DNA from 2 places in the Variovorax sp. UC74_104 genome. Region 2 is predicted to be linked to the other one. Evidence: predicted binding sites of a transcription regulator. Region 2 holds the regulator's gene; the other holds the start of a gene.
The links. Region 2 encodes HrcA, which represses chaperone genes, less so after heat shock. Its sites were predicted from a motif close to TTAGCACTCNNNNNNNNNGAGTGCTAA; they were not measured.
Positions count from the first base shown of each region.

Region 1: ACHMXA_RS09415 (co-chaperone GroES) is a predicted target of HrcA. The motif match lies at 1,986-2,012, and genes of this name have one in related genera.

Region 1 covers NZ_CP171978.1:2,025,255-2,028,650, forward strand. Annotated here, with positions in the region: gene groL (chaperonin GroEL) at 1-1,572, opposite strand, end outside; gene ACHMXA_RS09415 (co-chaperone GroES) at 1,604-1,894, opposite strand; gene ACHMXA_RS09420 (methyltransferase family protein) at 2,178-2,879, opposite strand; gene ACHMXA_RS09425 (SLC13 family permease) at 3,036-3,396, opposite strand, start outside.
Region 2 covers NZ_CP171978.1:6,060,617-6,064,012, forward strand. Annotated here, with positions in the region: gene ACHMXA_RS28570 (bifunctional (p)ppGpp synthetase/guanosine-3',5'-bis(diphosphate) 3'-pyrophosphohydrolase) at 1-550, shown strand, start outside; gene greB (transcription elongation factor GreB) at 558-1,133, opposite strand; tRNA gene ACHMXA_RS28580 (tRNA-Arg) at 1,190-1,266, opposite strand; tRNA gene ACHMXA_RS28585 (tRNA-Arg) at 1,384-1,460, opposite strand; tRNA gene ACHMXA_RS28590 (tRNA-Ile) at 1,542-1,618, opposite strand; gene hrcA (heat-inducible transcriptional repressor HrcA) at 1,650-2,657, opposite strand; gene ACHMXA_RS28600 (recombinase family protein) at 2,681-3,211, opposite strand.

The DNA.
Region 1 (3,396 bases), 2.4 Mb from region 2:
GTCAGCCACCATGGCTTCGGTCGTCAGCAGCAGCGAGGACACCGAAGCGGCGTTCTGCAGTGCGGTGCGGGTGACCTTCGTCGGGTCCAGGATGCCCAGCTCGAGCATGTCGCCGTACGTGTCGTTGGCGGCATTGAAGCCGTAGTTGCCCTTGCCGGCCAGAACCGCGTTCACCACCACCGAGGCTTCGCCGCCGGCGTTGTTCACGATTTCGCGCAGGGGAGCTTCGATGGCCTTCAGCACCAGCTTGATGCCGGCGTCTTGATCAGCGTTGTCGCCCTTGACCTTGTCGCCCACGGCTTGCTTGGCACGCAGCAGAGCCACGCCGCCGCCGGCAACCACGCCTTCTTCCACTGCAGCGCGGGTGGCGTGCAGGGCGTCTTCGACGCGAGCCTTCTTTTCCTTCATTTCGACTTCGGTGGCAGCGCCGACCTTGATCACGGCAACACCGCCGGCCAGCTTGGCCACGCGCTCTTGCAGCTTTTCACGGTCGTAGTCGCTCGTGGCTTCCTCGATCTGCACGCGCACTTGCTTCACGCGGGCTTCGATGTCGGCAGCAGCGCCGGCGCCGTCGATGATGATGGTGTTTTCCTTGCCCACTTCGATGCGCTTGGCCTGGCCCAGGTCGGCCAGCGTCACCTTCTCGAGCGTCAGGCCCACTTCTTCAGCGATGACCTTGCCGCCCGTCAGGATGGCGATGTCTTCCAGCATGGCCTTGCGGCGGTCGCCGAAGCCAGGAGCCTTGACGGCCACGACCTTCAGGATGCCGCGGATCGTGTTCACCACCAGCGTAGCCAGGGCTTCGCCTTCGACTTCTTCGGCAATGATCAGCAGCGGACGGCCGGCCTTGGCGACTTGTTCCAGCGTGGGGAGCAGGTCGCGGATGTTGCTGATCTTCTTGTCGAACAGCAGCACGAAGGGGTTGTCGAGCAGCGCCGATTGCTTCTCGGGGTTGTTGATGAAGTAGGGCGACAGGTAGCCGCGGTCGAACTGCATGCCTTCGACGACGTCGAGTTCGCTTTCGAGCGACTTGCCGTCTTCGACAGTGATCACGCCTTCCTTGCCGACCTTGTCCATCGCGTCGGCGATGAGCTTGCCGATGGTTTCATCGCTGTTGGCCGAGATCGAGCCGACTTGAGCGATTTCCTTCGACGTGGTGGTGGGCTTCGAGGCCTTCTTCAGCTCTTCGACCAGGGCCGACACGGCCTTGTCGATGCCGCGCTTCAGGTCCATCGGGTTGATGCCGGCGGCCACGTACTTGAAGCCTTCGCGAACGATGGCTTGAGCCAGCACGGTCGCGGTGGTGGTGCCGTCACCGGCGTTGTCGCTGGTCTTGGAGGCCACTTCCTTCACGAGCTGGGCGCCCATGTTCTGGAGCTTGTCCTTCAGTTCGATTTCCTTGGCGACCGACACGCCGTCCTTCGTGACGGTGGGGGCGCCGAACGAGCGCTCGAGCACCACGTTGCGGCCCTTGGGGCCCAGGGTCACCTTGACTGCGTTGGCCAGGATGTTCACACCCTCGACCATGCGTGCGCGGGCTTCGCCGCCGAAGACTACGTCTTTTGCTGCCATGTTCTATTACTCCGAATGGGGATCTGTTGAATTACTTCTCGACGACTGCGAACAGGTCGTCTTCCTTCATGACGAGCAGCTCGTCGCCGCCGACCTTGACGGTCTGGCCGCTGTACTTGCCGAACAGGACGCGGTCGCCGACCTTCACGGTCAGAGCGGCCAGTTCGCCCTTGTCGTTGCGCTTGCCCGGGCCTACGGCCAGGACTTCACCCTGATCGGGCTTCTCGGCGGCTGCGTCGGGGATCACGATGCCCGATGCGGTCTTGGTTTCGCTGTCAACACGCTTGACGATCACGCGATCGGCCAAAGGACGAAGTTTCATTGCATCTCCTGGATGTATGGATAAGAAACGGGTTTGTGGTCGGGTGCCGGACCGGGGACCGGCAGCCCATCGACTGGAAGCGAGGCCGTTGTTAGCACTCATCAGCAGCGAGTGCTAATCATAAGGGCAATCGATGACGTTTCAAGGATGCGGGTGGGCTTGTCGGTAGGGCTGTGGGTCCGCTGGGATGCGGCACCGGGCATTCATGACCGCGCCAGAACGCCAATCGGAAATTAAATCCGGGTAAAAATGAGCGCAAAGAGGTCGATGGACAGCCCTGCGGTTACCAGAGCCCGGGAACCAACCTCCAGCGGACACGATGGACGTAGTCCGCATACCCGTAAAGCTCGGCCTGCAGCAGGCGATCTTCCCAGGAGGTCCGCAAGACCAGGACGGCCGAAGCGAGCGCCGCAGGGGCGAGCGCCCAGAAGGAGCCCAGCGCAAGTGCCATGCCGAAGAACAACGCAAGCGCTGCGGCATAGCCCGGGTGGCGAACGAACCGATAGGGCCCTGCATCGATCACGCGCTGCTGGCGTTCGGACTGGATGCGCACGCCAGGCTCGAAGAACGGATTCACGGCCTGTGCCCACGCGGTCAGGGCGATCCCGCCGAGCAGCGCGATGTAGCCTAGCACCATGAGCCAAACAGGGACCTCCGACCAGTGATGGCGCCCGGCATCGAGTGCCGCCACGGGGAGGATGGCCACCATCGCGGGAAGAATGACCGCGAGCAATGCCTTGTCCCAACCCTTGGTGCCCGGCTGGATGCGGCTGCGCGCGCGATAGATCAGCGGATTGACCCGCGCGAGCACCATCGCCGAGACGCCGAAACCAAGCACCAGCACTGCGAGGAACACCCATCCTGGGCGCCAGCCGATCGAGCCTGCAGGCAGGAAGACGAGCGCGAGCAACGCCAGGGGCGACCCGATCGCGTAGGCGATCGCCATGCGGGGAGAGATCGATGGCGGTTCCTTGGGTGCTTCCATGGTTTGGCGACTTTGACACGGCCTTCGCCATCTCCGGGCACTGCTTCGAGTAGCCCCGCCAGTGCTGCTGGGAATGATGTGTTCGGGAGGCCGTGGCTGGCGCGTGCGCGAAAAGGGGCGGGAGGGGAGGAAGCGATTGTCTCCCCGCCACCGCTGTCACCCCAGCCGCAGCAGCGCCGCCGAGGCTGCGCACACCAGCAGAAACGGAATGCTGATGCGATGGAACTCGCTCAGCCCATTGGGCAGCTTCGCCAGCCGCAGCGCGATCAGGTTGGCCAGTGAGCCCAGCACGCAGCCGAAGCCGCCTACGCTCACCCCGGCCGCCAGGGCGGGCAGGTCGCGCACGTGGCCGTCCAGCAGGATGGCCGCTGGCACGTTGCTGATGAACTGCGAGGTGACGATGGCTGCGAGGTACGCACGCCAGCCCTCGGTGATTGGCCAGTGGCCCAGCAGCGCCACCACCGCAGGCAGTTCCGCCAACTGCCGCAGGTCCACGAACATCAGCGCGATGATCGCC
Region 2 (3,396 bases):
GCGGCTGGTGTCGATGCTTTCCGAGCTGGGCGAGCGACCTGACGCATTGCTGCTGAGCCGCGAGCGCTTCATCTCGCACGAGACGGTGTCGCAGGGCGCCGTCACTTTGGACGGCAGCGAGAACTCCTCGGTGCGCTTCGCGCTGTGCTGCCGGCCGATTCCCGGCGACCCGATCGTCGGCTATCTCGGCCACGGCGAAGGCCTGGTGGTGCACACCGAAGACTGCGGTGTCGGCCAGCGGCTGCGCCACAAGGACAGCGAACGCTTCTTCGCCGTCGAATGGGCGGACGAGCCGACGCGCGCGTTCGAGACCGGCGTGGTCATCACCGTGCGCAACGACAAGGGTGTGCTGGCGCGTGTCGCAGCCACATTGGCCGATGCGGAAGCCGACATCACGCACGTGGAGATGGCCGACGAAACCCCGCAGGATTCGACCGACCTGCGCTTCGTGATCGCCGTGCGCGACCGCGCGCATCTGGATGCGGTGCTGCGAGCAGCGCGGCGCACGGCATCGGTGCTGACCGCCTCCAGGACGGTTCCCGCGCCCTGAGCTGCCGTCAGTCAGTGGCCGAGCGCGGCGCCGGATAGCTCACGGACAGAATCTCGACCTCGTGCGCCCCGCCCGGGGTGACGAGCTTCACGACGTCCCCTTCGCGCGCCTTCAGCAACGCCCGCGCGATCGGCGAAATCCAGCTGACCTGCGACTTCGCGCTCTCCGCCTCGTCGATGCCCAGGATGGTGACGCTGCGCTCCTCGCCGGCCTCGTCGGCATAAAGGACCGTGGCACCGAAGAAGACCTGGTCGCGGCCATGGTGCACAGACGGATCGGTGACCTCCGCAATCTCGAGGCGCTTGGTGAGGAAGCGGATGCGGCGATCGATCTCGCGCAGGCGCTTCTTGCCGTAGAGGTAGTCGCCGTTTTCCGAGCGGTCGCCGTTCTTGGCGGCCCAATGGACGGTCTCGACGATCTTCGGGCGCTCCTCGTCCATCAGGTGCAGCAGCTCGTCGCGCAGGCGCGCGTAGCCGTCGGGGGTGATGTAGTTCTTGCCGCCCGCGGGAATCGGTGGCAGGGCGCCATCCGCGCCGTCGTCGTCTCCGTCGGAATCCGTTTCCTTGGTGAATGCCTTGTTCACGCTGATCCTCCGAAAAGAAAAAAGCCCGCAACTCGCGTTGCGGGCTTTCTTTATAGTGGTGCGGCTGGCAGGAATCGAACCCACGACCCCTTGGTTCGTAGCCAAGTACTCTATCCAGCTGAGCTACAGCCGCACAGCTAGCGATTATAGCCCGCTTTGGAGCCCTCTCTCGAACTATTCGGGCAAATTGAATAAATCGAAACCCGAAAAAGAAAATGCCCGGAAGACGAATCTCCCGGGCATTTCAAGATGGTGCGGCTGGCAGGAATCGAACCCACGACCCCTTGGTTCGTAGCCAAGTACTCTATCCAGCTGAGCTACAGCCGCTAAGCTCTCGATTATAGCCTGTTTTGGGCTGCTCCCCGAAAGCACGACGAAAGATGCGGGATCGAATCGTCAAGGGAGTGGTGGTAGGCCGTGCTGGGCTTGAACCAGCGACCAACGGATTATGAGTCCGCTGCTCTAACCAACTGAGCTAACGGCCCACGCGCAACGATTCTATGCGCGCCGACGGGCCTACTTGCGATGGCTCAGTGCGTTGGTCACGAGGCGCGACGTGATGTCGACGATCTGGATCATGCGGTCGTAAGGCATGCGCGTCGGCCCGATCACGCCCAGCGTGCCCACGACCTCCCCGTCGACCTCGTAGTTCGCGCTGACGATCGAAAGCTCCTCGAACGGCACCACCTGGCTTTCGCCGCCGATGAAAATCCGCACGCCATCGGCCTTGCTCGACACGTCCAGCAAGCGCATCAGCTGGGCCTTCTGCTCGAAGAGCTCGAAGGCGCGGCGCAGCTGCCCCATATCGCTGGAGAAGTCGCTCACCGACAGCAGGTTGCGCTCGCCGGAAATCACGACGTCGTCTTCCTTTGCCTCGGTCAGCACTTCCGAGCTGACCTGCACGGCTGCCTGCATCAGCGTGGCGATCTCGCCGCGCAGCTTCTCGATCTCGGACTGCAGCCGGTCGCGCACCTGCTCGATGGTCAGCCCGGCATAGTTCGCGTTGATGTAGTTCGAGGCCTCGACCAGTTGCGACTGCGAGTAGTCGGCCTCCGGAAAGATCACCCTGTTCTGCACGTCGCCATCGGGCGAGACGATGATCACCAGCAGCCTGCGCTCCGACAGCCGCAGGAACTCGATCTGCTTGAACACCGACGCGCGCCGCGGCGCCATCACCACGCCGACGAACTGCGACATGTTCGACAGCAGGTGCGCCGCATTGGCGATCACCTTCTGCGGCTGGTCGGGCGCGAGGCTCGGCGCGGTCATCTGCTCGCGCTGGGCGGTCAGCATGGTGTCCACGAAAAGCCGATATCCGCGGTGCGTCGGAACGCGGCCGGCCGAGGTGTGCGGGCTGGCTATCAGCCCCAGCGCCTCGAGGTCGGACATGACGTTGCGGATGGTTGCCGGCGACAGATCGAGCCCCGACGAACGCGAAAGCGTCCGCGATCCCACGGGTTGCCCGTCAGCGATGTAGCGCTCGACGAGCGTCTTGAGCAGCAACTTGGCACGGTCGTCCAGCATTGCAAGATTTTAGTGTTGTACTTTCAAAATCTCACGAAGCGCGGCCGAAAAGACACGCCTTCGCGCACCAACGCCGACCGCACACCCGTGTAGGACACGTCTAGCATTTCGGCAATTTCCCGGATGGTGAAGCCGGCACGATAAAGCATCGCACACGCCGCAGAGTGCTCATCAACCACCAACGGCCGGCGACCAAACAGCACCCCCCGAGCCTTCGCGGCAACCCTCCCAGCCTCACAGCGCTCCCGTATCAGACTCCGCTCAAACTGGGCGAACGCCGCGATCATTTGAAGAGCAAGCTCTCCAAACGAGTGCGATGTATCGATAGGCTCCGTCAGGGATCGGAAGCCGCAACCCCGCCCCTTGAGCACGTCCATAACGCGCAGCACCTCCTGCATAGACCTGGCTATGCGATCCAGCTTCCAGACCACGAGCGTATCCCCCTCCCTCAGAGACTCGAGCAGCCTCTGCAGTTCCGGACGAGGACCAACGCCCGAACCTTTCTCCCAAAACACCTTCCTCACTCCATACCTCTTCAGCGCTCTAAGCTGCAAATCTGCCTCTTGCTCAGCCGTACTCACGCGCGCATACCCAACAAACATTGCTCCCTCCAATGAAAAAGCCACCCCTCCGGTGGCTCGAATGACTCTGCCGCAGCTGTCGAAATGGGGGCGAGATTCCCTCCAGAAACCTGCGGTTTCCTACGGCAATCTCTCGTCGGGGTGCACGTGGGCCGCAG